One region of the Bacillus sp. K7 genome, then DNA from elsewhere that is predicted to be linked to it. Evidence: a T-box and tRNA genes for the amino acid it is inferred to sense, from the RefSeq annotation. Region 1 holds a T-box; the other holds one or more tRNA genes.

Region 1 (15,609 bases):
CCAACATTTTTTGACCAGAAATCAAAAACTTTTTATGCGAAATCGGCAGGATTTGACTATTTTTTCACGGGGGTGACGCCAATGCAAAAGCGAGACGGGCATATTCACACACCATTTTGCCCTCACGGCTCAAACGACACACTCAGACAATATGCAGAAGAAGCCTTAAAAAAAGGCTTTCAATCGATTACTTTTACAGAACACGCCCCATTGCCGCCCTCTTTTGCTGATCCGACGCCGCTGAAAGACAGCGCGATGGCGCACGCTTCTTTGGAACGCTATATCGAGGACATTTCTTTATTAAAAAAAGAATATCGCGGACAGATTCATATACAGACGGGGCTTGAGGTCGATTATATTGCCGCATTTGAAGATGAAATCACATTATTACTGGACACATACGGTCCATATTTAGATGACAGCATTTTATCCGTTCATTTTTTGCGCGCAGGTTCTTCCTATCTGTGCCTTGATTATGATGAACATACCTTTAAAGAGCTGATTTCAGCCTGCGGAAGCATTGAAGCTGTATACGAGAAGTATTACCGCAGCATCTATTCTTCCATTGTAGCATCTCTTGGCAGCTATAAGCCAAAAAGAGTCGGTCACATCACACTCGTCCAAAAATTCATCAAGCTGTTTCCATACAGCATGTCTAAACAGATTCGCGGACTCGTTTCTCAGTGCCTGAATGCCATTGGAGAAAACGGAATGGAGCTCGACTTCAATACTTCCGGCTTACGAAAAACGTATGCAGGCGGCATTTATATCGAGGATTGGATGATAAATGAAGCGAAGCAAAAAAAGATCCCGCTTGTGTTCGGGTCTGATGCCCATCAAGCGGGAGATGTCGGATACGCTTATGAGACGTTTGTGAAGCAGGCTAATTGATAAGCGCCACGTCTCCTGTCCGGAAGACGCTTCTGATCCAAATCTTGATTTCTTCAAAATACATTTTATAAAAGTACGGCTCGTGCGGCTGCATGTAGAGCACTTCTGAAATATATTGAGGCTGGAGATAAGGCATCATCAAGAGAGATTTTAATTGGAGAATAAAATGAGGCAGCGGCAGGGTTAAATGTTCACTCTGTTTTTCTCCTTCCTCAATAATCAGCTGGAAGATATACTTTTCCTTCATTAAATATGTCGACATAATTTCCCTGATTAACGTGGAATCAATTGTGACTTCCCGGTAGACAAAACGAGTTAATTGACGATGAGTATGCTGATAGGATAAAATATCGAAAACCAATTGAAGAAGCTGTTCTTGCGTGCTTTGAGAAGAGATATTTCCCGCCGCTGTTTCAAGCGTTTGGCTGTAGCCTTCGTAAAACTCTGAAACTAGGTGTTCCATCAAACCTCCTTTGCCTTTAAAATAGTAGGAGATGTGCGCAACATTTACATCAGCTGACTTGGCGATTTCACGTACAGACGTGCCAGAAAATCCTTTTTGGTTAAAGAGCTTGACAGCAGATTCAATAATTTTGTCTTTGGTGCTTACTTTCATTCGGCTCACTCCTTCCTCTTGATACAATTCAAGCAGAAGGGCGCTGTTCCTGTAAGAACTTATCGACAAATGCCGGCAGAAAAGCCGGAACTTTGTTTTATATTATAGAAAAAGTGAGGGTTTTCCATGTTTCATGTCGAAAAACAATCTGGAGATAAAGAAAAAGACTATCAGCTTCTGCTCAAACAGCTCGAAGCCATGACCGAAGACGAAACAGATCCAATTGCAAACTATGCAAATGCCTCAGCGCTTCTTTATCATTCGCTGCCTGAAGTCAACTGGGCAGGCTTCTATTTTGCCAAAGAAGAGGATGGACAGCTTGTATTAGGACCGTTCCAAGGTCTGCCGGCATGTGTTCGGATTCCTTTCGGCAGAGGCGTTTGCGGCACAGCATATGCAAACGGAAAAGTGGAGCGTGTTGAGGATGTAAACGCGTTTCCGGGACATATCGCATGCGATGCGGCGTCTCAATCAGAAATCGTGCTTCCCATTCATGTAGGCGGAAAAGTTGTCGGCGTCTTAGACATCGACAGCCCAGTAAAAAACCGTTTCGACGAAATTGATGAAATGTATTTATCAAAATTTGCCGAAACGCTTGAAAAAGCGTTAGCGCAGTAATATAAAAAGCCCAAAACTGCTATTGTTTTGGGCTTTTTATTATTTGATTGATTCGTGTATCATCAAACGGTTTTTCCCGTTTCGTTTCGCGCTGTAGAGCGCTTCATCAGCCTCATGCACAAGCTCTTTCAGGGACTTTCTCGTTTCTGCCGTCCAGCAGGAAATCCCGCATGAAATGGTCACCTCGGGTTTCGTGTTTTTTCTGACCGCATAAACCAGCCTCTCCGTAATCCGTTTTCCCGTCGCAACGGTCACATTCGGCAAGTAAATCGCCAGCTCCTCGCCTCCCCAGCGGGCGCCGACATCATGCTTTCGGATGTTGTTTTTCATCACCGAAGCAACTTGAATTAAAATCTCGTCTCCCGTCTGATGACCATACGTATCATTTACATTCTTGAAATTATCGATATCAACAAGGATAAAAACACCCTTTTGGTGGATTTTCATGCTGTATTGAATCTTTTCATCTAAATACACCCTTGAATACAGCTCAGTCAGCTGATCTGTTTTGACAAGATGCTCAAGACGGTCGCGAAGCATGGAGTTGGTTACAGCCAATGTTGCGTGACGAATCAACGCTTGAAACAGCTTGTACATTTCAAATGTAAAAGCGTACAGTTCCTCTTTCAATAAAACCGCAAAGCCTAAAAGCCTGTCATTCTCAATCATCGGAACAGCCATCAGTGAGCCATAGCCGGCCTTTCCGAAAACAGACTGGCCATTTCCGATGAAAACCCCTTTTTCCCCTTCATATAGTTTTTCTTTCACTTCATGATAAAAATCAGATGGCTTGGCTTCTTTAAAAAACGCTGTGCTGCCGGGCAGCAATGTCAGGTTTTCAAAATGGTCTATATGAAAGAAACCCACTTCCTCCGCCTGAAACGATTCTGCCATTCTCACAGCCAGATCATTCATCGTATCGGTCAGTGTCAGCCGCTGATTCAGGCGCCGTGACGTTTCATTAATCAATTCCAAATTTGCGATGCTTGCTTTGGATTGCTCATAGAGCTGGGCGTTTTCAAACGCTTTTCCCGCCGCATTTGCGATTAGCGACATTTCATCAAGATAGGCGTCATTAAGAAAAGTGCCGCACGCCCCTTCAGCCCTCAACACCCCGTACGTTCCCTGCTGTCCTTTGATCGGAATGTAAGCGGAATATTCATTTTTACGCAAAATATCCCCGGATAAATACACTTTTAGCGCAAAGGAATCGGATTTTTCCCCTTCCATATACAATTCTTTTGCAGGAACACCTAAACATTGATCTTGATCGTGCGATATATAAAGAGAAAACTCAAAAAAATAAAACGTGCGCGTTAAGCTTTCTAAAAGCTGCTTCAGCACTTCTGTCTGGTCAAGCAGTGAATGGAACAGCTCTGTCATTTTGTATATCTTTTTTTGATAGATCGTTTTGATATAAAGCCTTTCCTGTTTCATTGACTGGTGTAAAAATGATGAAACCAGGTCGGGAAGCCCTTCAGGCATCTCTGCATCCTGCCTGCATGTCAGATGATAGCGCCTGCCATCGTTGTCCTCAATCAGATAAAATGAGGCGTTTATCTTCGAAGCGGAAAACCGCACTTCATCAACGGCCTGTGTTGAAGCAGAGCCGCCGGATGGCGCCGGCGTAAGCGAAACACATAGAGACGAAAAATACGTTTGAATAGCCGATGTCAGCCATATGAAAGAGTCTGTATAAGTGACTTTTTCGGATTTTGTTAATAAAAAATCCAGCATATGATAATGAAAGGCGGATAATTGTTCTTTTGTTTGTTCTACCATGTTTTTATCACCTAAAAGTTTACTACTCATTTTTGTTTATTATATCATAAACGGCGAAGCAATAATGGAGGAATGGTTGACTTCAAATCAAATAAATTATATAATGACCTTTGTGTGAAATATTGCAGCCTTTTTGTTCAGCTTCTATGTTTTCATTTTGTTCCTTATCCATAAGGTGTATCGTGTAACTCTCTGCTGCTGGAGCGAGGATACATGAAAACAAAATGTACATGGTCGAATAGAGCAGACGGTTTTTATTTTCCACAAAAATAAAACCAAAGGAGGAGTCACATTATGGCTCGCTATACAGGTCCATCTTGGAAACTGTCCCGCCGTCTAGGAATCTCTCTTAGCGGTACAGGAAAAGAATTAGAAAAACGCCCTTACGCTCCAGGCCCACACGGCCCAGGACAACGTAAAAAATTATCAGAATACGGCTTGCAATTGCAAGAAAAGCAAAAGCTTCGTCACATGTACGGTGTAAACGAACGCCAATTCCGCACTTTATTTGACAAAGCTGGCAAATTAGCTGGTAAACACGGCGAAAACTTCATGATTCTTTTAGATTCTCGTCTTGATAACGTTGTGTACAAGCTAGGTTTAGCACGTACTCGCCGTCAAGCTCGCCAATTGGTTAACCACGGTCACATTCTTGTTGATGGAAGCCGCGTTGACATTCCGTCTTACCAAGTTAAAGCTGGTCAAACAATCGGTGTTCGCGAAAAATCAAGAAACCTTTCTATCATCAAAGAATCTGTTGAAGTGAACAACTTCGTTCCTGAATACCTTACTTTCGATGCTGAAAAGCTTGAAGGTACATTCACTCGTCTTCCTGAGCGTTCTGAACTTGCTCCGGAAATTAACGAAGCGCTTATCGTTGAGTTCTACTCTCGTTAATCGTTTTAAAAACCCCTTCCGCTATGCGGTCGGGGTTTTTTTATCGTCTGTTTCCTCTATTGCCTCTGGTTCGCCAACACTATCTCGCGTCTGCTGCTCCCAATAATCCCGCTGAAGCCTCTCTTTTGCAATGGTACACATGAGATTCATGGTCAGCGCTCCTTTCTAAAAGGTGGTGATTGGTCGTGTTTGCCCTATCTAATATACTCTTTTCCTTTCATTCCTATGCGATAAACCAAAAAAAGATCCTTTCCCCATATTGGCAAAGGATCTTATTTTCTTTATTTATATGTCACAAGGAAATACTTTTTCTTTCCGCGGCGCAGAACCGTAAATTGATCTTCGATACGGTCAGCAGCCGATAAGAGATAATTGATTTCCGTCTGGCGTTCGCCGTTAATGTAAACAGCCCCGTTTTGAATGTCTTCACGGGCTTGGCGTTTAGAAGGAGATAATGTAGATTGCACCAATACATCTACAAGAGAAAGCTGTTGGCTGCTGTCAGCTTCCATGGAAGGGACATCCTTAAAGCCGACTTTTACATCTTGGGCAGAAAGCTCTTTAATATTTCCGCTGAACAATGCTTGGGAGATGTTGATGGCTTGCTCCAGCGCCTCACGTCCGTGAACGAGTGCTGTCACTTCTTCCGCGAGACGTTTTTGCGCTTCACGCTTTTCAGGCGCCGTTTCTGTTTTCTCAGCATATGCTTCAATTTCCTCTTTTGATAGGAACGTGAAGTATTTTAAGTATTTGACAACGTCACGGTCATCTGTGTTGATCCAGAATTGATAGAATTCATACGGCGATGTTTTTTCCTTATCAAGCCAAATCGCGCCGCCTTCCGTTTTCCCAAACTTCGTGCCGTCTGCTTTTGTGACAAGCGGAATGGTAAGGCCAAACGCTTTTGCCCCTTCTTCCTCTGATTTTCTGATCAGTTCAAGGCCCGCTGTGATATTGCCCCACTGATCGCTCCCGCCGATTTGCAGCTTACAGTTTTTCTCTCTGTACAGATTTAAGAAATCATACGATTGAAGAATCATGTAGCTGAATTCCGTGTATGAAATGCCGGATTCAATTCTCGAGCTGACCGTGTCTTTTGCCAGCATGTAATTGATGCCGAAGTTTTTGCCGACGTCACGCAGGAAGTCGATCACATTCATTTTGCCGATCCAGTCAAAGTTGTTCGCAATGACAGCAGGGTTTTCTGTTGCGTCAAAATCCAGAAATCTGGACAGCTGGTTTTTGATGCTTTGTGACCATTCGGATACGATGTCAGCAGTGTTTAATGTACGCTCCGCTTTTTTTCCGCTCGGATCGCCGATGAGACCCGTCGCCCCGCCCACAAGCGCAATCGGATGATGACCCGCAAGCTGGAAACGGCGCAGTGTTAGTATAGGCAGCAAGTGTCCGATGTGCAAGCTGTCTGCTGTCGGATCAAAGCCTGAGTACAGGCGGATTTTTTCTTCATTCAGCTGTTTATTTAACCCTTCTTCATCCGTCATTTGCTGAATCAATCCACGGAAGGATAAGTCTTCAAGTAAGTTTGTCATAGATTAAAGCTCCTTTTTTAATAAAATAAAAAACGCCCCTTCGTTTACACGAAGGGACGATTGATTATCGCGGTACCACCCTACTAATAAGAGAACGCCAAACATTCGTCTTATCACTTTGCCTGATAACGGATCAGATCCGTTCTTTCACTACTGAAAGCCTCGACGGCTTTGTTTGCAAAAGCGGTTCATGAGTGTATTCGATATATCCGTCTGTGCTGATTTTCACCGGCCATCAGCTCTCTGCAACGTGAGGATATTCTACTTGTCTCAATCTTTACCTTTTCATATGAAGCTATATCATTTTTAACATAAATAAAATCCCGTGTCAACGCCGCCTTTTAATCCTCCATCGTTGACAGATCTCCGGCCGGAAGGTTAAGCTCCCATGCCTTCAGCACCCGTCTCATGATCTTTCCGCTTCGGGTTTTCGGCAGCTTATCTTTAAATTCAATTTCACGCGGAGCCGCATGGGCAGCAAGACCCTGCTTTACAAATTGGCGGATCTCTTCTTTCAGTTTATCGGACGGCTCATAGCCTTCTCTGAGTGCGATAAAGGCTTTAATGATTTCTCCCCGCACCGGATCAGGCTTCCCGATTACGCCTGCTTCTGCAATGGCCTGATGTTCGACAAGCTTGCTTTCCACTTCAAATGGGCCGACACGTTCACCGGAGGTCATAATGACGTCATCAACTCTTCCTTGGAACCAGAAATACCCCTCATCATCCATGTAAGCAGAATCCCCAGATACATACCAGCCGCCAGGCATGAAATACGATTCATACTTTTCAGGGTTATTCCAAATGGTATGCATCATGGAAGGCCAGCCCTTTTTAATGGCGAGATTGCCCATTCGGTACGGTGGAAGCTCATTGCCCTGATTGTCAACGATCGCCGCCTCTACACCAGGAATCGGCTTACCCATTGAACCCGGTTTGATATCCATGCAAGGATAGTTGCAGATGAGCTGGCTGCCCGTTTCTGTCATCCACCACGTATCATGAATTCGTTTGTTAAAGACTTTATGCCCCCATCTGATCACTTCCGGATTTAACGGCTCACCGACACTGAGCACGTGCCGAAGTGAGGTTAAATCATATTTCGCAGCCATCTCATCTCCCGCTCCCATCAGCATTCGAAAAGCGGTCGGCGCGCTGTACCAAACGTTGACGCCAAGCTGCTCAATCGTTCCGTACCAGCTTTCCGGGCTGAAACGTCCGCCGACGATGACATTTGTCGCTCCGTTCAGCCATGGCGCGAAAATGCCGTATACTGTACCCGTCACCCAGCCCGGATCAGCTGTGCACCAGTAAATGTCTTCTTCCTTTAAATCAAGGACCCACTTCCCTGTCTGATATTGCTGAACCATCGCTTCATGGACATGCAGCACACCCTTTGGCGTTCCGGTAGAACCCGATGTATAGTGAAGCAGGTAGCCGTCTTTTTTGTCCATCCATTCGATATCAAGTCTTGGGCTCTCCTGCTTTGCTGCTTCATCGTAATTGATGACGTTTGCGCCGCTTTCAGCCTCTCCGCCGACTACGAATATATGCTGTAAGTGAGGCAGTTTGTCAGCCGGTATTCTTTCCAGCAGCTCAGGCGTCGTGACAACCACCTTCGCCTCGCTGTTTTCAAGCCGGTCCTTCACCGCCCCCTCCATAAATGCTTCAAAGAGCGGCCCTGCGATGGCACCAATCTTGATAGCGCCAAGCATAATAAAATAAAGCTCGGGTGATCTCGGCATAAAAATAAAAACGCGGTCCCCTTTTTCCACATTTCCATACCGTTTCAGCACATTCCCGGCTCTGTTTGATTCTTCCTTCATTTCTTTAAATGTGTATTTTTCATCCCGATTTGCGTCTTTATAATAAAGCGCTACTTTGTTTTTTCGAAACGATTCGGCATGCCGGTCAATCGCTTCATACGCCGCATTCAGTTTCCCTGTCTCATGCCAGGAGAAATGTTTCTCTGCCTCGGCCCAATCAAAATGCCGGTACGTTTCTTCATAATTTTTTAAATGATGATCCCCCTCTGTTGCTGGTAACGCTTTCAAATTCATGCCCAAACATCCCCCTTTGCTGAAGTTGTCACATTTATTATAGTATATATTCATATTGTTCTCAATTTTTAAAATATAAACCATATTGAAAACGCTTTATAATTTGTTATTCTTAAAGAAGGCACATATTTTGATAAGAATTGATGGGACGGTGGATCAGTGGAACATCATAAAACATACCATTCAGCAAACATCAAAACAGCAACCGGCTCCTTACTGATAGAAGGGCCTGTCTCTCCAGAAGATCTGGCAGGTTACGAGTTTCATAACGATTTAACCGCATTTCGCCCGCCCCGCGAGCAGCATGAAGCGTTAGTTGACATTGCGGGCCTACCCGAAGGACGCATTATCATCGCCAGAGACGGCCGAACCATTATCGGTTATGTGACGTATTTATATCCCGACCCGCTCGAAAGATGGTCTGAAGGAAATATGGAGGATTTGCTAGAGCTTGGGGCCATCGAGGTGGCGCCGGCCTATCGGGGATGTTCTGTCGGAAAGACGCTTCTGACTGTCAGCATGATGGATGAACAAATGGAAAACTATATCGTGATGACGACGGAATATTACTGGCATTGGGATTTAAAAGGGATGAAAAAAGATGTGTGGGAATACAGAAAGCTCATGGAGAAGATGATGAATGCGGGAGGATTGGTCTGGTTTGCCACGGATGAGCCGGAGATCAGCTCCCACCCCGCAAACTGCCTGATGGCACGCATCGGAAAAAACGTCAGCCAAGAATCAATTGAACAATTCGATAGGCTCCGTTTTTATCATCGCTTTATGTATTAACTGACAAAGGGGAAAAAATAATGATTGTTGAGCAGATCATGAAAAGGGATGTCATTACGTTAACGAAGACCGATACACTTGAAACCGCAATATGCAAACTGAAGGAATTCCATATCAGGCACCTGCCTGTTATAGATGCCGACCGCCATGTGATCGGCATGATGACAGACAGAGACTTGAAACAGGCCAGCCCGAGTATATTTGAAGAAAGCAAACGAAGCCGATTTCTCACGCGAAGCGTAGATTCAATTATGAAAACAGATGTCGTTTGCGCCCACCCGTTAGATTTTGTCGAAGAAATATCTGCTGTGTTCTATGAACATGGCATCGGCTGTCTGCCAGTGGTGCAGCATCAAAAATTAGTAGGCATTTTGACAAAGACCGATTTGCTGCGGACGTTTGTCAAATTGACAGGCGCTGACCAGCCGGGATCGCAAATCGAAATAAAAGTAAACGACATCACCAAAAGCCTCACGGAGATCAGCAGCCTTTGCCAAGACCTGCAAGTGAAAATATTAAGTGTGCTTGTCTATCCGCATGATGATCCCGGTGTAAAAGTGCTTGTCTTCCGTGTAAAAATGATGAATCCGCTGCCGTTTTTGCAGGTATTACAAAGAAATCGGCACCACGTCATATGGCCGTCAGAGCAAAGGGATTTGCTATGAGAGACAGTGTATTTATCTATTCTCCATCGTATCAAACCTATATGTTTCATCAGGAACATCCATTTAATCAGCAGCGGGTTCTGTTAACATACGATTTGCTTAAGACGATCAATGCCTTTGACGAAGGTGACATTATCAGTCCCAGACTCGCGTCAGAAGACGAGCTTGCCCTTGTCCACACAGACGATTACATTCAGGCGGTCAAGCTTGCGGGCGCTGGCAAGCTTCCCGCAGAAGAAGGAGAAAACTATGGGCTCGGCACAGAAGATACACCTGTCTTTGCCGGCATGCACGAAGCGGCATCACTCTTAGTCGGCGGCACCTTAACGGCCGCAGACTGGGTGATGTCAGGACAAGCCCTGCATGCCGCCAACCTTGGAGGAGGCCTTCATCACGGTTTTCGGGGTAGAGCTTCAGGATTTTGCATTTATAACGACAGTGCTGTGGCCATCCAATATATCCAGAAAAAATACAAAGCCAGGGTGCTTTATATTGATACCGATGCCCACCACGGGGACGGTGTGCAATTTGCGTTTTACGATAACCCGGGCGTATGCACGCTGTCCATCCATGAAACAGGAAGGTATTTATTCCCCGGAACCGGCCAGATCCAGGAAAAAGGCAGCGGAAAAGGATATGGCTATTCCTTTAATATCCCGCTTGACGCTTTTACAGAGGATGATTCTTTTCTTGAAGCGTATCGGACAGCAGCTTCTGAAGTGGCCGCATATTTTCAGCCAGATGTGATTATCAGCCAAAACGGTGCCGATGCCCATTACTATGACCCGCTAACGCATTTATCCGCAACCATCAGCATCTATGAAGAAATTCCCCGGCTTGCTCACACGTTAGCGCATCAATATTGCGGAGGGAAATGGATTGCAGTCGGAGGCGGCGGATATGATATATGGCGAGTCGTCCCCCGTGCCTGGGCCAGAATATGGCTTGAAATGAAGGGAATTGAGCCAGGGCGAGAGATTCCGACTGAATGGATCGCGAAATGGCAAAAACAATGCCCTGTCACCCTTCCGTCCAGCTGGAGCGATCCGCGCGATTTATATCCTCCGATTCCCCGCAAGCCTGAAATCACAGAAAAAAATGCTCAAACCGTCAGCAAAACTTTATATGCAATACGATCTGAGCAACAGCAAAGAATGAAGTAAAAAACGACCTTCACGAAGAGGTCGTTTTTGTTTTTTTGATGACAATTTCCACACGCCGGTTTTCCTTCATGTGTTCGTTTGTCTTGTTATCCTTTACAGGTTTTGTATCCGCATAACCAACAGCGATAAAGCGCGTTGAGGGAAGTGTCTCCTTTGATGTGAAGTATTGAATGACTCCGCTCGCGCGTGCTGCTGAGAGTTCCCAGTTCGACGGATAACGGTAGGTCGAAATATTTCGGCTGTCTGTATGCCCCTCCACCTGAATGTCATTTGGAATGGTTTTCAGAAAAGTGGCAATATGGTGAAGAAGTGCTTCAGCGTTTTTCAGCACCTTGGCCTCACCTGATTCAAACAGCACAGACTCCTGCAGAACGAGCACGACACCGCGTTCATCCCGTTTGGCTGTCATTTGGGCCTTCAGATGGTGGTCTTCTATATATGTATTTACTTTCTTAAGAAGCTGGTCCTGCTGATTTTTTTGTTTCTTTGCATCGGCCGGGTCTGTGTCCTTTTTTACTATGGACGCTTGGTCTGGCTGGATCCCGCCGCCTTCCTTTTGGATCGATTGGACGGCCGCTTTAAATTTTTGCAGATCGATTTGGGACATGGAAAAAAGTAAAATAAAGAACACAAGGATCAAAGTGATGAGGTCCGAAAAAGTGACAATCCAGCTGGATGAAGGTTGTCTTTTTTTTCCGCTGCCATTCCTTTTTTCAAAACGTTCCCTTCTAAGCTTCATGTACAGATCCCTTTTTTGCTTTTGCTTGATTTGGCTGCTTCCGCCATTCTTCCCGGGAGCTGAAAACGACAAGCTGGCTTTCAAGGTTGCGAGGGTTTTTTCCGGATTGGATTCCGATTATGCCTTCAACCATGACCTGCTTGATGAAGATTTCACTTTCTGTTTTTTCTTCGAGCTTGGCCGCAATCGGGTTGAACACCATGTTTGCCAGCAGTGAACCGTATAAGGTTGTCAGAAGCGCAACGGCCATATTCGGTCCAAGCATGTGCGGGTCATTTAAGTTTTTAAGCATCAGCACGAGCCCGACGAGTGTTCCGATCATTCCCCATGCCGGAGCGAATTCCCCCGCTTTTTCAAACACACGCCGTCCTTTGCGATGCCGCTCCTCCATTGCCGCGATCTCTGAATCCATGACGAGCCGAATCGTTTCTTCATCCCAGCCGTCAATTGCTAAAAGCAGCCCTTTTTTCAGGAATGGATCCTTGATTTCCCGGGCCTGATCATCCAATGATAAAAGCCCCTGTTTTCGGGCGTGATCTGAAAGAGAGACAAAGGTTTTTACGAGATCTTTCACATTGTCTTCCTGGCGGATAAATGCCTGCTTTAGCACAGAGGGCGCTTTTCTCAGCTCTCTCGGCGGAAAGCTGATAAAGACAGCGGCGCAGAGCCCTCCTGTAACGATGAAGAAAGAGGTCAGATCAAGAAATGAGCGGAAACCGCTTATTCCTGATCCCGAAATAATTCCGATCACAATTATAATCGTTCCTAACACAAAACCAACAGGTGTAAGATAATCAAAACGTTTCATCATTTCTCCCCATGAAAAAAGCAAGAATTCACCTTAGAGGTGAAGCTTGCTCTCTAGTTTTTCTTATGACTTGGTTGACTGTCTTAGCTCTATGCGGTGCGGCAGTTCGACAATATGCTCGTCAACCGGCTCTTTATTCATGAGCTTCGTCAGCAGTCTCATCGCAACAGCGCCAATATCGTATGTTGGCTGAACAACTGTTGAAAGCTGCGGGCGAACCATGAGGCTTAATCTCGTATTATCAAAGCCGATAATGTCGAGATCCTCAGGAATGGATAAGCCTTGATCCTGAGCCGCATGGATAATGCCGAGTGCCATTTCATCAGTTGCGGAAAGAATGGCTGTCGGTTTGTTGTCCAGACTCATCAAATGCTGCAGCGCTTCAAGCCCGGAATCGTATGTGTAATCCCCTTCAGCGACAAATTGTTCATGAAACGGAAGGTTCGATTCTTGAAGCGCACGTTTGTAGCCCTGGAGTTTTTTCGAGCGGTTGATTGGTTCTGTCATTGGTCCGGAAACGAATGCGATGTCTGTATGTCCTTTATCAACCAAAAGCTTCACTGCATCATAAATCGCCTGTTCGTAATCGATCGCGACTGACGGTGTTTCCTCCTGCTCTTCAACAGAAGCCGCAAGTACGATCGGCACTGGTGAACGCTTAAATTCCGCAACATGCTCGTCCGTAATGTTCCCGCCCATAAACACGATGCCGTCCACTTGTTTGCCGAGCATAGTGTTTAACAGGTGCAGCTCTTTCTCCATGTTTTGGTCGGAGTTGCTCAAAATAATGTTGTATTTATACATTGTCGCGATATCTTCAATTCCGCGCGCAAGCTCTGAATAGAAAATGCTTGAGATATCGGGAATGATGACACCCACAGTTGTTGTTTTTTTGCTTGCCAGCCCTCTTGCCACCGCGTTTGGACGGTAGCCGAGACGCTCAATGGCTTCCAAGACTTTTTTCCGCGTTGTCGGTTTTACATTCGGGTTGCCGTTCACGACACGGGAAACGGTTGCCATGCTTACATTCGCTTCTCTCGCTACGTCGTAGATCGTAATATTGCTCATCCTAAAACCACTCCTTTTACTGGATACACTTATCCTTATCTATAGCATAAACACTTTATGTAGAGAAATGTCACAATGTCCAAATTTATGTCGTTTATGTTTTGTAAGCGTAAGTCAGTAGTTTACATTATTTTTCATTATTCATCAAATTTAAATACTTCTCATGAAATTATACACGTTTTTATAGTTGATGAAAACGTATACTTGGATTTTATAACTAAATAAACGAGAAAACATAAAAAAAGGCCGCGTCCGCGGCCTTTTGTATTGTAATTATGCGTTGACTTTCACCATTGGTTTCAGTTCATTCAGCCAGTTTTCGAATTCAGGAATCGCCATTTGCTGCGCAGAGTCAGAAAGTGCGACTGACGGATCAGGGTGAACCTCAGCCATTACGCCGTCTGCACCGATCGCTAAAGCGGCTTTAGCTGTCGGAAGCAAGAGGTCGCGGCGGCCAGTTGAATGCGTAACATCAACAAAAACAGGCAAATGCGTTTCTTGTTTCAAAATCGGTACAGCGGAAATATCCAGTGTGTTTCTCGTTGCTGTTTCGTATGTTCTGATCCCGCGCTCACAAAGGATGATTTGGTCGTTTCCTTGTGACATGATGTATTCAGCGGCATTGATGAATTCAGAAATCGTTGCAGCAAGCCCCCGCTTCAGAAGCACCGGTTTTTTCACTGCGCCGGCCGCTTTCAGCAATTCGAAGTTTTGCATGTTGCGCGCTCCGATTTGAATGACATCAATGTAGTCCAGCGCTTCTTCGATATGAGCCGGAGTTACGATTTCACTGATCACAGCCAGATCAAATTCGTCCGCTACACGTTTTAAAATTTGCAGGCCTTCAACACCAAGGCCTTGGAAATCGTAAGGGCTCGTACGAGGCTTAAAGGCTCCTCCGCGTAAAATCTTAATTCCTTGTTTTTTCGCAGCCGCAGCCACTTCAGCCACCTGCTCGTAGCTCTCTACCGCACATGGCCCGACAATGAATCTTTGCTGGCCGTCTCCGACTTTTTCACCTTTAATATCTACAATTGTATCTTCAGGTTTTTTCTTGCGGGAGACAAGGAGGGCTTTGCTGTGGTCTTCTTCCTGAAGCTCTAGACCGGCTTTGAATATCTCTTTAAAAATGTGCTGGATGGTGGAATTTTCAAACGGGCCGTCATTGTTTTCAATGATGTTGTTTAGCATTGTGCGTTCTCTGACAGGGTCAAATCGATTGACACCCTGTGCTTCCTTCGCTTTACCAATCTCTTTTACAACATTTCCGCGTTCGTTGATTAACTTTAAAATTTGCAGATTTAATTCGTCTGCTTTCTGCCTTAAAAGCTCTAACTCTGTGTTGCTCATTTTTTTCATCCTTTCCCTGCACATTCATTTTTTATTTTGTAGTTATCATGCATCTTACTATAAGTAATTCCAAATGGAAATACTGAAATACAAAAAATTTTATAAAAACTCCTCTTTATCACCCAAACGCTTTTAAGTGATAAAGTAATCTATGTTGCTATCCTACATGATGTAAGGGCAATGTTCAAGGGTTTTTTCAAAAAAAAAAGCGCCAGATTAAATCTGGACGCTTTTTTCTATGACAAATGCTGCTTGATAGCCGCTTCTGTAATTTGTGAATGTGAGGTATGCCATTTTACTTCACCGTTTTGGATGACGAAAACCTGAGGGCTTTCGTGCCTTATGCCGTATGTTTCTGCGATGAAATTTGACAGCGGGCGAGCTGCTTGTACTTGAAGATAGTAAGCCGGCACATCCTCATGCTGACTTGCAAAGGCATCAAACTCATGGAATGCTGCCTGGCTGATCGGGCATGTGGTACTGTGTTTAAAGAAGACGAAAGTGTCTTCCTGTTCTGCAATCCGTTTAAATTCTTCTTCAGATTGAATAAGCTGTTTTGCCATGACTCAAGATCTTCCTTCCCTGCTTAGCGGTTGATATGCTCAGCCTG
Region 2 (15,609 bases), 1.3 Mb from region 1:
CTTTGTTTAACATGACCTGTAGCAGAATAGCCATATCATCAGCATTTGAGAACAATCCAGCATGGCCGGACACGCCTCCCATTGAGTAAAACGCTTTTTCGTCGTGCACTTCTCCTTGCAGCGTGTTTGTGCGGATGTTAGGGAAATGAATAACGCCGTCCCGCGTGTTGCCCATACGTTCAGTCGCTGCGAACTGCTTCGGTTTGAAGCCTTTTTGCAACGGATTGTATAAGGTATGTTTGAGTCCCAACGGTCTGTAAAGTTCTTGCTCAGCGTAGACATCAAGCGGTTTTCCGGTGAGCTTTTCGACAATACAGCCGAGGATCATGTATCCGATGTCACTGTATACGTGTTTTGTCCCTGTTTGATAATCGAGCGGAATTTTCGACAGATATTTAATTGTTTTGTCCCGCTCCTGAGAAAAGTACATACCGGCTTTTTCCGGCGTGTAAAAGTAAAAGCTTGCGGGGAGCCCTGATTGGTGCTGGAGAACATCAATGACACGAATCTTGTCTTTTCCTTTCATAAGGTCTCCTGGCTGATCTTTGAAATCAGGCAAATATGCAGAAACCATTTCATAGACGTCGAGCTTTCCTTGGCTGACTAAACGCTGCAATGCGAAATTAGTTGCGTACATTTTCGTATTTGAGGCTAAGTCAAACATCGTGCGGGTTCTCATTTTAACCGGACGGCGCAACAGCTCTGATTCTTCGTACTTTTTACTGTAGCCGTACGCTTCTTTTTTAATGATGCGGCCGTCCTTCACGATGACAAGAACAGCGCCAGGAAATCCTGCTTCAACATCGCGTTCTATCATCCGATCAACCTTCCTTAGTTTCTTCGACGAGAATTGTGCAATTTCTGTATTGATGGTTTTCGGCTCAATCTGGTTATCTGCTGTTTGCGCGAAGGTTTCGTTGGGCGCCAGTATAGATAGAATGAATATGGCACTGAATAAGGAAAGTGTCTTTGTTTTCATAGGTTTGCTCCTTTCCTTGCGTTTATCCTGTTTACTATCCCTAAAACAGAAACCATTTAATCGAACTGAGAAGCCATTTCATCTTTATAGCCAAACGCGTACGTTAATAAAAAGCCGGCCGCGTAGGAAATAAAGAGTCCGATGATATACAGAATGATTTGCGAAGATAGGACGAGAAAGGAAAGCGGCAGTCCGGAGACACCAATCGCAATGGTAGCTATCTGAAAATAAGCTTGAAAGGCGCCGCCGATTCCGGCTCCTAAGCAGGCTGTTAGAAACGGGCGTCCAAGTGGCAGCGTGACCCCGAAGATCAGCGGTTCACCAATGCCGAGCAGCCCCGAAGGCAGTCCTCCGGCGATCGCTTTTCTCAATGTTGTTTTTTTCGTTTTGATAAAGATGGCAAAGGCCGCGCCTACCTGTCCCGCCCCTCCCATAGCCAAAATAGGGAGCAGAGGATCATTTCCGATTGAATGGATCAGTTCCATGTGCACAGGCGTCAAGCCTTGATGCAGTCCGGTCACGACGAGGGGAAGAAAGGCAGCGCCCAGAATAAAGCCTGCAGCGATGCCGCCGATATTCAAGATGGACAGAAGGCCGTCTGTAATAGCATCAGAAATGAAGCCGCCTAAAGGCATAAATACGACATACGTTACGATTCCGGTGATTAACAGTGAAACGGTTGGGGTGACAATGATATCAAGTGATTGAGGAATAAAACGGCGGATACTTTGTTCAGTGTAAGCAATGAATATGGCTGCGAAAAGAACTCCGATCAGACCTCCCCTGCCCGGAAGAAGCTGTTCTCCGAATAAACTGATCTTTGCGATCTCCGGATTCATAATCAAGATCCCTGCCAGAGCTCCAAGAGCGGGTGTCCCGCCAAATTCTTTCGATGCGTTAATGCCGACAAGAATGCCGAGATAAGTGAACAACCCTGAGCCGATGACTGTCAGGATAACAGCGACTTGTGATTCTGCAGAGAGCCAGCCAGCTTGAATGATTGCCTTGGTAATCCCGGTGATTAAACCGGAAGCGACGAGTGCGGGAATAAGAGGGATGAAGATGCTGGCCATTTTACGTAAGAAACGTTTAAAAGGAGTGGCGTTTTTTCGGTTTATGTCGGCTTTCTTTTTGGCTGCTGCATCTTTGACGTCGATACCTTCTTCAGCTGACACGAGCTTCGAGAAAGCGGCTGAGACATGATTGACGACTCCGGTTCCGAGAATGATTTGTAAGGTTTCAGCTTCAACGACACCCAATACGCCGTCAAGCTTTCTTAAAGCATGGGCATCTGCTTTGCTTTTGTCGTAAGGCGTAATCCGGAGACGCGTCATGCAATGCGTATACGAGGAAATATTGCCCCTTCCTCCGCATAGCTCAAGGATTTTCTTTGCGAGATGATGATAGTTCTTTTCTTTGCTCATCAAAACCCTCCTCTTCTAGCTGCCTTATTTTTTTCTCAAAGATTGTATGGCTGCTCTTGTTTTATCGATATAGCCGGTTGTTTCTTCGTACCGCTCAGCCGCCATGCCTAAAAACAAAACATCCATCATAAAAAGCTGGGCGAGGCGGGAGGAAGTGGCTGCACTTCGAATCAGGGCTTCGTTGGAATATGCTGTGTGCAATGGGACGTCAGCCAGCGCGGAGACGGATGTCTGACTGAATTGTGTGAGGCTGATCGTTTTGATGCCTTGTTTCTTAGCCATCGTGAGCGATTCAATGATTTCCTGCGTCTCTCCTGAAAACGAAATGGCGAATGCGATATCATCCTTATCTGCATTTGCGATTAATGATGCCACAAGGTGAGTGTCTGTGAACGCGGTTGCTTGTTTATGAATCCGAAGCCACTTTTGCTGGGCGTCCTTGGCGACAATGCCGGAAGCCCCGAGGCCGATAAAATGCACGGTATGAGCTTTGAGAAGCAGAGACACCGCTTGTTCCAGCTTTTTGTAGTCCATCAGGCCTGAAGTATCCTGAATGGCCTGAATGGCATTGCCGGCCGCTTTTTCAGAAATGGAGGACAGCGGTTCGTGGGGCGAAATGTCCCGGTAGCCTTGTGTAGCAGGCTTTGCCAGATCGCCTGCCACTCTCATTTTTAAATCTTGAAAGCCCTTTAGTCCGAGTGATTTGCAGAGCCTGATGACGGCAGCGTCACTTGAATTGGCTAAGACGCTAATTTCGCTGACAGTGCTTTCGATTGCTTTGTGGGGATGAGTTAGGATGTAATCTGCAAGTTTACGCTCCGATGGAGGGAGCTTGTGCTTCATTGATTGGATGATCGCTATACCGCCTGTTGCCATGCTCGTTCTCTCCTTATCCTGAATGGTGATTTTCGATAGCTTTGTCTATAAAACCATTTGCTTCATCAAGCAATGTTTTAGCTTGCTCCTGATCGGTGCTTGTTTTGAGCATGACGATTGCCGTTTTGACGTGATGATCGGCTTGTTCCAGAGTTTGTCTGGCTGTGTCGTATGAAGCGTTTGTAAAGCTTTGGATGATATTGATGGCGCGTTCTTTTAGTTTTTTGTTGCTGACGTTGACGTCTACCATCAAGTTTTCGTAAACCTTGCCGATTTTGACCATGACAGCGGTGGATATCATGTTTAGAATCATTTTATGAGCAGATGCGGCTTTCATACGTGTTGATCCGGTTATAGCCTCAGGTCCGACGACAACCTCAATGCTGTGATCAGCTTCCTTGCTGATGGCGGAATTTTCATTACTGGTAAGGGCGATGGTGTGTGCTCCGACTTTACGGGCGTATGTGAGGGCGCCTGCGGCGTAAGGTGTGCGGCCGCTTGCTGCGATGGCAATGACGGTATCGTTTGATGTAAGCTGTATGTTTTTTAAATCTTCGGCTCCTGCTTCTTCACTGTCTTCAATACCCTCTGCTGCCTGCAAAAATGCTTTGGGGCCTCCAGCCATAATTCCAATGACCTGATCTGAGCTTACGCTAAAGGTGGGAGGACATTCAACAGCATCCATGACACCGAGTCTGCCGCTTGTGCCGGCGCCTGTGTATATGAGCCGGCCCCCATTTTGAAACGAGTCGCAGGCGCAGTCTACAGCTGTTTTGATTTTAGGGAGAACCTGCTGAACGGCGGCTGCGACTTTCAAATCTTCGTTGTTGATCATTTTGAGGATGCCGAGTGTGTTTGCTTTATGGATGTCAGCTGTTTGGCTATTGCGTGATTCCGTTGTGAGACGGTGAAGGTTTAATGGTTCTGACATGAGGATGCCCCCTGTTTCAATATAATGTATCTCAATATTCAGTATATTCATTTCTGTCATTGTATTTCAACTCTGTTTTTTATTTTTGAAATTTTATTTCATCTGAGACTATAAGAAATAATGAAGAATCAGCTGTTCTCCTAGCGGCCCGATTCTTCTCCGTCCTTTATCCAGGAATCCGCTTTTCATGTAAAGTTGTTTTGCGCGTGTGTTTAGGTAATTGACGGCCAAAATGATTTCATCACACCATGGAAAATAACCGCTCACAAACGAGGGTAGCTGAAGCATTGCTTTTTTTGCATAGCCTTTTCCATGATGTGCAGCGTTTACAGACAGGGAACTGAGCAGTAAAGCAAATGGATTGTTAGTATAGGGAGCAAGTGTTTCTTTTGATGTATATAGAATGAAAAAGCCGACCGGCAGATCGTTTTTTAGAATGACAACCGGATATCGGTCTTTTACGCCTAAGGTCTGAGTCAGCACCTCATTGGGAAGAGAGGTAAAGCGTTTGTCATCGTTGTTTAACGTGAATGATTGAAGTTCCTGCAAATGTTCAGGTTTATAGAATGATAAAGATATGTCTAGAGTCATGTAGCGGCCTCCTTACAATATGTCGTCTAGCTGATTTTCTGAAATGACGCGGTAGCCTGCTTGTATTAATAGTGCGGCGGTCACTCCCCTGCCGGCGATTTTTCTGCTAGAGAATGTGCCATTATAAATAAAATTGCTTCCGCATGACGGACTGTTTTCTTTTAATATGACGGCAGAAGCATTGATTTCTGTTGCGTAAGCTAATGTTTTAGCGGCGCCTTTCATATATAATTCTGTTACATCTTCTCCTGAAGCCGTCATGATTTTCGCGGTTCCATTGAGTACATCCTCGCCAGTGCCTCCGATGATTTCTGCAGGCTCACGGGGCGTGCAGAAGCCGCCGAGAAGCTCAGGGCAAGCCATGACTGCTTTCTTTTCATCGACTAGTTTTCTGATTTTCTCTGATGCGGCGTGAGAGCCGTTGTATCGGCATTCAATGCCGCCAAGACAAGAACTGACTAGAATCATTTTGGTTACTCCTCCCTCGGATTCGCTTATTTCTATCATAAAATAAATGACTAATGTTGGTAGGCTTTTTCACTTAAAAAAGGGGTTAAAAAGTTTGAAAATAAAAAATTCAATTTTTCTCTTTACAAATGGGGGTCAACCTGTATATAATAACTTTTGTCAGCTCGACGAGAACACAAACGGCCCGTTGGTCAAGCGGTTAAGACACCGCCCTTTCACGGCGGTAACACGGGTTCGAATCCCGTACGGGTCACCATTTGGAGGATTAGCTCAGCTGGGAGAGCATCTGCCTTACAAGCAGAGGGTCGGCGGTTCGAGCCCGTCATCCTCCACCATCTTGCCGGTGTAGCTCAATTGGTAGAGCAACTGACTTGTAATCAGTAGGTTGGGGGTTCAAGTCCTCTTGCCGGCACTGTTTTTTCAAAATTTTATGTGGAGGGGTAGCGAAGTGGCTAAACGCGGCGGACTGTAAATCCGCTCCCTCAGGGTTCGGCAGTTCGAATCTGCCCCCCTCCACCATTATTGGGCTATAGCCAAGCGGTAAGGCAACGGACTTTGACTCCGTCATGCGTTGGTTCGAATCCAGCTAGCCCAGTCACAGACACCTTTGACCAAAAGGTGTCTTTTTTCTTTTGTGATGATTATTCCAACTTCTAACTGTTCAGTCTGTATAATAATTTTAATCATATGTTAAGGTAGTTTATTGGCGAATTACCATCTACACCCTGCCAAAAATTTGTTAAACTTATTTTATAAAAAATTGAAACCTTTTCAAACGAAGCTCGTATACATACAGACCGGTGAAGGCAGAGGTTAGATAAATATGGAAATGATGATTAAAAAGAGAATTAAGCAAGTCAAAAAAGGCGACCAAAATGCATTTGCGGACATCGTTGATATTTACAAGGATAAAATTTATCAGCTTTGCTACCGTATGCTCGGCAATGTGCATGAGGCGGAGGATATTGCACAGGAGGCTTTCATCAGGGCGTACGTTAATATCGACAGTTTTGATACAAACCGGAAATTTTCAACTTGGCTTTATCGAATTGCGACCAATTTGACGATTGACCGCATTCGCAAAAAGAAGCCGGATTATTACCTCGATGCAGAGGTGGCTGGTACGGAAGGCTTGACCATGTATTCACAAATCGCCGCAGACGGAGTTTTGCCAGAAGATGCAATAGTGTCGCTGGAGCTATCAAACACGATTCAACAGAAAATTTTAAAGCTTCCTGACAAATACAGAACAGTAATCGTATTAAAGTATATTGACGAACTCTCATTAATTGAAATCGGCGAGATTCTGAACATTCCTGTGGGGACTGTGAAAACGCGGATTCACAGAGGGAGAGAGGCTCTTCGAAAACAATTAAGGGATCTTTAAGTGGGGTGATGAAATGAGCTGTCCTGAACAAATTGTGCAGCTTATGCATATGCATCTTGATGGAGATATCCTTCCGAAAGATGAACACGTATTAAATGAACATCTTGAGACATGCGAGAAATGCAGAAAGCATTTTTATGAGATGGAAAAATCTATAGCGCTCGTGCGGAGCACATCGCATGTCGAAGCCCCTGCGGATTTTACCGCTAATGTCATGGCGAAATTGCCTAAGGAGAAGAAAAGAGCTTCTGTGAAAAGATGGTTCAGAACCCATCCTGTTATCGCAGCTGCTGCGGTATTCATCATTTTGATGGGCGGGGGGTTTTTAAACAGCTGGCATAATGACCACAACTTCAGCGTGTCCAAGCAGCCGAATCTTGTGGTGCAGAATCATACTGTAATCGTGCCTGAAGGTGAGACGGTTAAAGGTGATGTGACTGTCAAAAACGGCAAGCTCATTATTAAAGGCAAAATAGACGGGGATGTAACCGTTGTAAATGGCGAAAAGTATATGGCCTCTGCTGGACAAGTCACCGGTCAGATTGATGAAATCAACCAATTATTCGACTGGACATGGTACAAATTGAAGTCCACGGGGAAAAGTGTACTCAATGCATTAAAACCGAATGACAAAGAGTAAAGCGTGTCGCCGCTTTGCTCTTTTTTTACGGGCTGAAAGAGCTGGCGCATTTCACTTGCCAAATCGAAATGTGGTATAATGGGCTCGCTATGTTAAGTACATATGCGCAACACGTTAAACACAAAATACGAAATGACTGAAATCTTGGAGGACGAGGAAATGGCTTTTGAGGATATCCCTTTTTTGCAGTACCTCGGCAATGCCGTTGATATTCTCCTTGTTTGGTATGTGATATATAAGCTTATTATGGTCATACGCGGCACGAAAGCGGTTCAGCTGTTAAAAGGAATTGTCGTGATCGTGCTTGTTCGTATGGCAAGCCAATATTTGGGCCTCGGTACGCTTCAATGGCTGATGGACCAAGCGATAACATGGGGATTTTTAGCAATTATTATTATTTTTCAGCCTGAGCTGAGAAGAGCGCTTGAGCAGCTTGGCCGCGGCCGCTTTTTCTCAAGGAGCGGCACGCCTGTGGAGGAAGCCCAACAGAAAACGATTGAGGCCATCACAAAGGCGATCAATTATATGGCGAAACGACGTATAGGAGCCCTGCTGACCATTGAGCGGGACACTGGAATGGGCGATTATATAGAGACTGGCATCCCGTTGAATGCCAAAGTCAGCTCCGAGCTGCTGATCAATATTTTTATTCCGAACACTCCGCTGCATGACGGTGCGGTGATTATGAAGAATAATGAAATTGCCGCTGCCGCCTGTTATCTGCCGCTTTCTGAAAGCCCGTTTATTTCAAAAGAACTGGGCACGCGGCATAGAGCGGCTGTCGGCATCAGTGAAGTGACAGACAGTTTGACGATTATTGTGTCGGAAGAGACCGGCGGCGTCAGTGTGGCAAAGAACGGCGACCTTCACAGAGAACTGACTGAAGAAGCGCTGAAAGAAATGCTTGAAGCCGAGTTTAAGAAAAACACCAGAGACACTTCTTCTAACCGCTGGTATTGGAGGGGCAAGAAAAATGGATAAATTCTTAAACAACCGCTGGGCTGTAAAAATCATTGCTCTGCTTTTCGCGCTCTTGCTTTATGTGGCGGTTAACAGCAATCAAGCACCGACTCCGAAAAAACCAGGTGAATCTTTTTTTCCGACATCAACGATTGATGAGGCAACACTGACCGACATTCCGGTTAAAGCGTATTACGATGATGAAAACTACGTCGTGACAGGTGTTCCGCAAACAGTGAATGTCACAATAAAAGGTTCGACAAGCGCCGTGAAAAAGGCCAGACAGACAAAGAACTTTGAAATATATGCCGACATGGAGGACTTGAAAACCGGCACACATAAGGTCGAGCTTAGGGCCAAAAACGTGTCGGATGGACTCACAATCTCGATTAATCCATCGGTTACGACGGTTACAATTCAAGAACGAACGACCAAAAGCTTTCCTGTAGAAGTGGAGTATTATAATAAAAGCAAGATGAAAAAAGGCTATTCTCCGGAGCAACCGATTGTCAGCCCGAAAAATGTGCAGATCACCGGATCTAAAGATGTGATTGATCATATTTCTCTTGTGAAAGCTTCGGTGAATCTGGAAAAAGCAGATGAAACGATCGAAAAGGAAGCGAAAGTGACTGTCTATGATAAAGACGGAAACGCGCTTCCTGTGGACGTGGAGCCCTCGGTCATCAAGATTACCGTTCCGGTGACAAGCCCAAGTAAAAAAGTGCCCTTTAAAATTGAACGGACAGGAAGCCTTCCTGACGGTGTCAGCATAGCGAATATTGAATCCAGCCCCAGTGAGGTAACGGTTTACGGCTCGCAGGATGTGTTGGATTCTCTTGAATTTATTGACGGCGTCAGCTTAGATTTAAGCAAAATCAACAAGGATTCAGATATCGAGGCAGATATTCCGCTTCCCGACGGCGTCAAAAAAATCTCGCCGTCAAAGGTGACGTTGCATATAGAGGTTGATAGTGAAGCGGATCAGAATTTTGAAAATGTCCCTATTAAGACTGTAGGGCTGAACAGCTCGCAAACCATTGAATTTCTTGATCCTGAATCGCAAGCCATAGACGTGACGGCTAAAGGTTCTCCCGGCAATATAAAAAAGCTGAAAAAATCAGATATAGAATTGTATGTGAATGTTTCAGATTTAGATGACGGGGAGCATAGCGTGAAGCTTGAAGTAAACGGGCCTCAGAATGTAACCTGGTCCTTGGGGCAAAAAAGCGCCAAAATCAAGCTGACGTCTAAAAAAAGCAATACATCAACTCATGACAACAGCAATACATCAGGGAACCAGGATGGCACAGATAAACAAACGAATGATCAAAATCAGCAAGAAGATACAACGAACAGTAATAAAAACAGCAATGATCAAAAACAAGACGTAAATAAAGACCAAAACCAAGATCAGGATGAGGACGAATCCGCTGCGGATTCACAATCTTCATCAGAATAAAAAAGGAGCGATTATAAAATGGGCAAGTATTTTGGAACAGATGGTGTAAGAGGTGTCGCCAATAGTGAGCTTACACCTGAGCTGGCCTTTAAAGTCGGGCGTTTCGGCGGGTATGTGCTGACAAAAGATAAACAACGTCCAAAAGTACTGATAGGCCGCGATACACGGATCTCCGGCCATATGCTGGAGGGGGCCCTTGTCGCCGGACTTTTATCTATTGGCGCAGAAGTCATGCGTCTGGGTGTCATTTCTACACCTGGTGTATCCTATTTAACAAAAGCGATGGATGCAGAGGCAGGCGTCATGATTTCTGCTTCTCATAACCCAGTACAGGATAATGGCATCAAGTTCTTTGGGGGAGACGGATTTAAGCTTTCTGATGAACAGGAGGCTGAAATTGAAGGCCTGATGGACGAACCGGAGGATAAGCTGCCAAGACCGGTTGGAGCTGATCTAGGGCTTGTAAATGACTATTTTGAAGGCGGCCAAAAATATCTGCAATTCTTAAAACAGACAGCTGATGAAGATTTCACAGGCATTCATGTGGCGCTTGACTGTGCCCATGGCGCAACATCGTCCTTGGCGACACACCTGTTTGCGGATTTAGATGCAGATGTTTCAACTATGGGAACATCTCCGAACGGATTAAATATTAATGACGGCGTCGGATCGACACATCCAGAAGCGCTCAGCGCGTTTGTCAAAGAGAAAAACGCCGATCTTGGTCTTGCATTTGACGGTGATGGTGACCGACTGATCGCTGTCGATGAAAAAGGAAATATCGTTGACGGCGACCAAATCATGTACATATGCTCAAAATACTTGAAATCAGAGGGCCGTTTAAAGGATGATACAGTCGTTTCAACTGTGATGAGCAACCTTGGTTTTTATAAGGCGCTTGAACAAGAAGGCATCAAAAGCGTACAGACAGCTGTCGGTGACCGCTATGTAGTGGAAGCGATGAAAAATGACGGCTATAATGTCGGCGGAGAGCAGTCAGGACATCTGATTTTCCTTGATTACAACACGACAGGGGACGGATTATTGTCAGCTATTATGCTGATGAACACATTGAAGGCGACAGGCAAGCCGCTGTCAGAGCTTGCGGCTGAAATGCAGAAGTTCCCGCAGCTGTTAGTCAATGTAAGAGTAACTGATAAATATAAAGTCGAAGAAAACGATAAAGTAAAAGCTGTTATTTCTGAAGTTGAAAAAGAAATGAATGGAGACGGCCGGATTTTGGTGCGCCCTTCAGGCACTGAACCGCTCGTGCGCGTTATGGCTGAAGCGAAGACGAAGGAGCTGTGCGATGAGTATGTGAATCGCATTGCTGAAGTTGTGCGGTCAGAAATGGGATTGGAGTAACGAAGTCTATCATCAGAGAGCGAACAAGACAAGCGAGGTTTACATATGATAATTGTGAGACATGTGGGAAAGTTGTTTAAAAAACAATTGACCGTTCATGGCACATGCTGTAAAATCAAGCTTGTCTTGTTTTTATTTTCTCTGAGGAAGAAAAGACGGGATAATTGCTTCACTTATAATGATAGCGCCCGGACTAAGCGCCCGAAAAAAGGCTTAGTTGACGAGGATGGAGGTTATCGAATTTTCGGCGGATGCCTCCCGGCTGACTATGCAGATCACAGCCGTAAGGATTTCTTCAAACCAAGGGGGTGACTCCTTGAACAAAGAGAAATTACATGATCTTCCAAAAACATGTAGGAGGGGACGATTGAAAGTCCCCTTGAAATTTGACTTTCTTCGTCTCCTTTTACAATCTTAGGAGGAAGAAAAATATGTGTGGAATCGTAGGTTATATCGGTCAGCTTGATGCGAAGGAAATTTTGTTGAAAGGGTTAGAAAAGCTTGAGTACCGCGGATATGACTCTGCGGGTATCGCTGTTGCCAACGAACAGGGAGTCCATGTGTTCAAAGAAAAAGGACGCATTGCTGATCTTCGTGAAGTTGTGGATGCCAATGCAGAAGCGAAAGCTGGAATTGGCCATACTCGCTGGGCAACGCACGGCGAACCAAGCTATCTGAACGCTCACCCGCATCAAAGCGCACTGGGCCGCTTTACACTTGTTCATAACGGCGTGATCGAGAACTATGTTCAGCTGAAACAAGAGTATTTGCAAGATGTTGAGCTCAAAAGTGACACCGATACAGAGGTAGTTGTTCAAGTAATCGAGCAATTTGTAAACGGAGGACTTGAAACAGAAGAAGCGTTCCGCAAAACACTTACACTGTTAAAAGGCTCTTATGCAATTGCTTTATTCGACAACGAAAACAGAGAAACGATTTTTGTAGCGAAAAACAAAAGCCCTCTATTAGTCGGTCTTGGAGATACATTCAACGTTGTAGCATCTGATGCGATGGCGATGCTTCAAGTAACCAATGAATACGTAGAGCTGATGGATAAAGAAATGGTCATCGTCACTGATGATCAAGTTGTCATCAAGAATCTTGATGGTGACGTCATTACACGTGCTTCTTATATCGCTGAGCTGGATGCCAGTGATATCGAAAAAGGCACGTACCCTCACTACATGTTGAAAGAAACGGATGAGCAGCCTGTTGTCATGCGCAAAATCATCCAAACGTACCAAGATGAAAACGGCAAACTGTCAGTGCCTGGCGATATCGCTGCCGCGGTAGCGGAAGCGGACCGCATCTATATCATTGGCTGCGGAACAAGCTACCATGCAGGACTTGTCGGTAAACAATATATTGAAATGTGGGCAAACGTGCCGGTTGAAGTGCATGTAGCGAGTGAATTCTCTTACAACATGCCGCTTCTGTCTAAGAAACCGCTCTTTATTTTCCTTTCTCAAAGCGGAGAAACAGCAGACAGCCGCGCGGTTCTTGTCCAAGTCAAAGCGCTCGGGCACAAAGCGCTGACAATCACAAACGTACCGGGATCAACGCTTTCTCGTGAAGCTGATTACACATTGCTGCTTCATGCGGGCCCTGAAATCGCTGTTGCGTCAACGAAAGCATACACTGCACAAATCGCAGTTCTTGCGGTTCTGGCATCTGTAGCTGCTGAGAAAAACGGCATTGATATCGGATTTGACCTCGTTCAAGAACTCGGTATCGCGGCGAATGCAATGGAAGCCCTTTGCGACCAGAAAGACGAAATGGAAATGATCGCCTGTGAATACCTGACTGTATCCAGAAACGCTTTCTTCATTGGACGCGGCCTTGACTACTTCGTATGTGTTGAAGGCTCACTGAAGCTGAAAGAGATTTCTTACATCCAGGCAGAAGGCTTTGCCGGCGGAGAGCTGAAGCACGGGACGATTGCCTTGATCGAGCAAGGTACACCAGTAATCGCACTGGCAACACAAGAGCACGTAAACCTAAGTATCCGCGGAAACGTCAAAGAAGTTGCCGCTCGCGGAGCAAACACATGCATCATCTCACTGAAAGGCCTAGACGATGCGGATGACAGATTCGTACTGCCGGAAGTAAACCCAGCGCTTGCTCCGTTGGTTTCTGTTGTTCCACTGCAGCTGATCGCTTACTATGCTGCACTGCATCGCGGCTGTGATGTTGATAAGCCTCGTAACCTTGCGAAGAGTGTTACTGTGGAGTAATAAATGTTTAACCCCTTTGGTTATAAGCCCAAAGGGGTTTTTTCTGCTAGAATGAACTGTTTTGAGCTTTTACTTAATTGTATAGCTACTTTTCCATTGCTAAAAAGATGGTTCCTTTGAAGAAAATTATATAACAATACGGAAAACGAAGAAGCTATGAATGTACAGTAAATGGTTCCGTTGGCATTTCTCCTCCCTCTCTGTAACTTTGTCGGAGTCTACATTCCCCTAAAGTAATTAAGGTCGACCTACCAAGTTTAAGCAAGATACAAACAATAAAAAAACAAAAACCGCTGCTATTTTAGACATTTTATCGATACGAATACAGAAGAAACGCTAGAACATTCTTAAAAGATGAATCAAATAAACAAAAACAACGAATAGTAATGGGAGGCTAACTTGCGTTAATGACCGATACTAAATGATTTAACGAAGAAGGAGTTTGACTTATGAGTAATAAAGACTTGTTGTTTGAAAAAGTGACTTTAGGTAGTACATCAATAGACAATCGGGTAGGCGTAGCCCCAATGACACGTACGAGCGCCACGCCGGATGGGTATGTAACCGAACAAATGGTTTCGTATTATACATCATTTGCCCGTGGTGGGTTTGGGCTGATTATTACAGAAGGAATTTATCCGGATGATCAGTATAGTCAAGGATATTTGAATCAGCCTGGTATTGTCTACGAAGAACAAATAAAGGCATGGAAGAAAGTGGTGGATTCCGTTCACCGAGCTGGAGCTAGAATATTTGCGCAGCTCATGCACGCAGGGGCACTGTCACAAGGAAATCGTTTTGTGAATGAAACGATTGCGCCTTCTTCTGTTCAGCCAAAAGGAGAACAGATGGAGTTTTATGGAGGTAAAGGGCCATTCTCGATACCAAGAGAAGTGACAAAAGAAGACATAACAGAAGTGATCAAGGGGTTTGTCAATGCGGCTAAAAAAGCCAAAACAGCTGGTTTTGATGGGGTTGAAATTCATGGAGCGAATGGTTATTTATTAGATCAATTCCTAACAGATTACACCAATCATCGTACAGATGAATATGGCGGTTCTGCTGAAAATCGTGTGCGTTTACTGGTGGAAGTCTCAAAAGCTGTTCGGGAAGCTGTTGGACAGGATTTCACCGTTGGGATCCGAATTTCACAAGGGAAAGTGAATGACTACACACACAAATGGCAGGGTAAAGATAAGGATGCTGAAATAATCTTTGGTCAGTTAGGCCAAGCTGGTCTCGATTTTATCCATGTCACGGAATATGAAGCATGGCAACCAGCATTTCCGGAAGGGGAAGGGACGACTGCAACCGACTCAGCTTTTGGTGATGGTGGGTCCTCAATGGCTCGTTTAGCAAAAACATATAGTAACTTGCCCGTAATTGCCAATGGTCATCTTGAGGATCCTGCCAAGGCTAGAGAAATTATTGAAAAAGGGGAGGCGGATGTAATTACTTTAGGTAAAGGTGCTCTTGCGAACCATGACTGGGTAGAAAAAGTGAAAAACGGGGAGCGTTTAGCAGAGTTCCAGCCTGAGAAAGTATTAAGCCCGAATGCTAAAATTAAAGAATTTGAAACAGAAGAATTCGAATAAACGATAGACATCGGCTTTATTTAATATCCTTCCGATCCGCTTCGAACAAGATATGATGAAAATCAGGCGATTTTAAAAGAAAGAGCCTTTGCAGTTGGGACAGATAATCAGTCGAGATTCTTTAATTTCTGAGTTAATGGGTAAGAATGAGTGAAGGCGCATAAAAAGAAAAAAATAAGGGAGAGGAGAATAAGATGAACGAAATGTTTGACTTAAGTGGCAAAGCAGCCATCATTACAGGAGCTGGGAGAGGTATTGGAAGAACACTTGCTGAAGGTTTGGCTAACGCTGGAGCAGATGTTGTCCTAGTTGCTCGAACAGAAGAAGAAGTGAATAATGCGGCAAATGAAATATCTAAAAACACAGGTCGTAAAACACTAGCATTGGTTTGTGATGTTACTGATGCAGAGGCTGTGAATGATACCGTGAGCACGGCGTATGAGCATTTTGGACATCTTGATATTTTAGTTAATAATGCGGGGATTAGTGTCCGTGAAACAACATTTGATTTATCAGAAGAAAACTGGGATAAAGTCATGGACGTTAACTTTAAGTCAGTTTTCTTGATGTCCAAAGCCGTTGGAAGATATATGATGAAACAAAATTCAGGAAGAGTCATAAATGTAGCCTCAGTGGCATCTACATTGACGTTATCATCGGGAACACCATACGGACCAAGCAAAGCAGGTGTCGTTCAATT

Evidence for each region. A T-box is a leader RNA that pairs with one kind of tRNA and senses whether it is charged. The one in region 1 lies ahead of tyrS (tyrosine--tRNA ligase), so its partner is inferred to be a tRNA-Tyr.
Region 2: it encodes a tRNA-Tyr, which carries the amino acid that the T-box ahead of tyrS (tyrosine--tRNA ligase) is inferred to sense. The anticodon was not compared.

Annotation. Positions count from the first base shown of each region.
Region 1 is NZ_CP096406.1:2,738,294-2,753,902, forward strand. It holds gene hisJ (histidinol-phosphatase HisJ) at 82-891, shown strand; gene refZ (transcriptional regulator RefZ) at 884-1,507, opposite strand; gene M1D98_RS14005 (GAF domain-containing protein) at 1,634-2,125, shown strand; gene M1D98_RS14010 (diguanylate cyclase domain-containing protein) at 2,165-3,907, opposite strand; gene rpsD (30S ribosomal protein S4) at 4,202-4,804, shown strand; gene sr7p (small protein SR7P) at 4,826-4,954, opposite strand; gene tyrS (tyrosine--tRNA ligase) at 5,086-6,354, opposite strand; T-box leader at 6,404-6,641, opposite strand; gene acsA (acetate--CoA ligase) at 6,696-8,414, opposite strand; gene acuA (acetoin utilization protein acetyltransferase AcuA) at 8,574-9,206, shown strand; gene M1D98_RS14040 (acetoin utilization AcuB family protein) at 9,227-9,871, shown strand; gene M1D98_RS14045 (acetoin utilization protein AcuC) at 9,868-11,034, shown strand; gene motS (flagellar motor protein MotS) at 11,045-11,773, opposite strand; gene motP (flagellar motor protein MotP) at 11,763-12,581, opposite strand; gene ccpA (catabolite control protein A) at 12,645-13,649, opposite strand; gene M1D98_RS14065 (bifunctional 3-deoxy-7-phosphoheptulonate synthase/chorismate mutase) at 13,923-14,999, opposite strand; gene ytxJ (bacillithiol system redox-active protein YtxJ) at 15,236-15,562, opposite strand; gene M1D98_RS14075 (YtxH domain-containing protein) at 15,586-15,609, opposite strand, start outside.
Region 2 is NZ_CP096406.1:194,724-210,332, forward strand. It holds gene pbp4b (penicillin binding protein PBP4B) at 1-979, opposite strand, end outside; gene M1D98_RS01090 (PTS transporter subunit EIIC) at 1,036-2,403, opposite strand; gene M1D98_RS01095 (MurR/RpiR family transcriptional regulator) at 2,428-3,279, opposite strand; gene murQ (N-acetylmuramic acid 6-phosphate etherase) at 3,293-4,210, opposite strand; gene M1D98_RS01105 (GNAT family N-acetyltransferase) at 4,319-4,801, opposite strand; gene M1D98_RS01110 (DUF523 domain-containing protein) at 4,814-5,269, opposite strand; tRNA gene M1D98_RS01115 (tRNA-Glu) at 5,451-5,525, shown strand; tRNA gene M1D98_RS01120 (tRNA-Val) at 5,529-5,604, shown strand; tRNA gene M1D98_RS01125 (tRNA-Thr) at 5,609-5,681, shown strand; tRNA gene M1D98_RS01130 (tRNA-Tyr) at 5,704-5,788, shown strand; tRNA gene M1D98_RS01135 (tRNA-Gln) at 5,793-5,864, shown strand; gene sigW (RNA polymerase sigma factor SigW) at 6,093-6,656, shown strand; gene rsiW (anti-sigma-W factor RsiW) at 6,670-7,296, shown strand; gene cdaA (diadenylate cyclase CdaA) at 7,456-8,277, shown strand; gene cdaR (CdaA regulatory protein CdaR) at 8,270-9,715, shown strand; gene glmM (phosphoglucosamine mutase) at 9,734-11,080, shown strand; gene glmS (glutamine--fructose-6-phosphate transaminase (isomerizing)) at 11,512-13,314, shown strand; gene M1D98_RS01170 (NADH:flavin oxidoreductase) at 13,764-14,909, shown strand; gene M1D98_RS01175 (SDR family NAD(P)-dependent oxidoreductase) at 15,104-15,609, shown strand, end outside.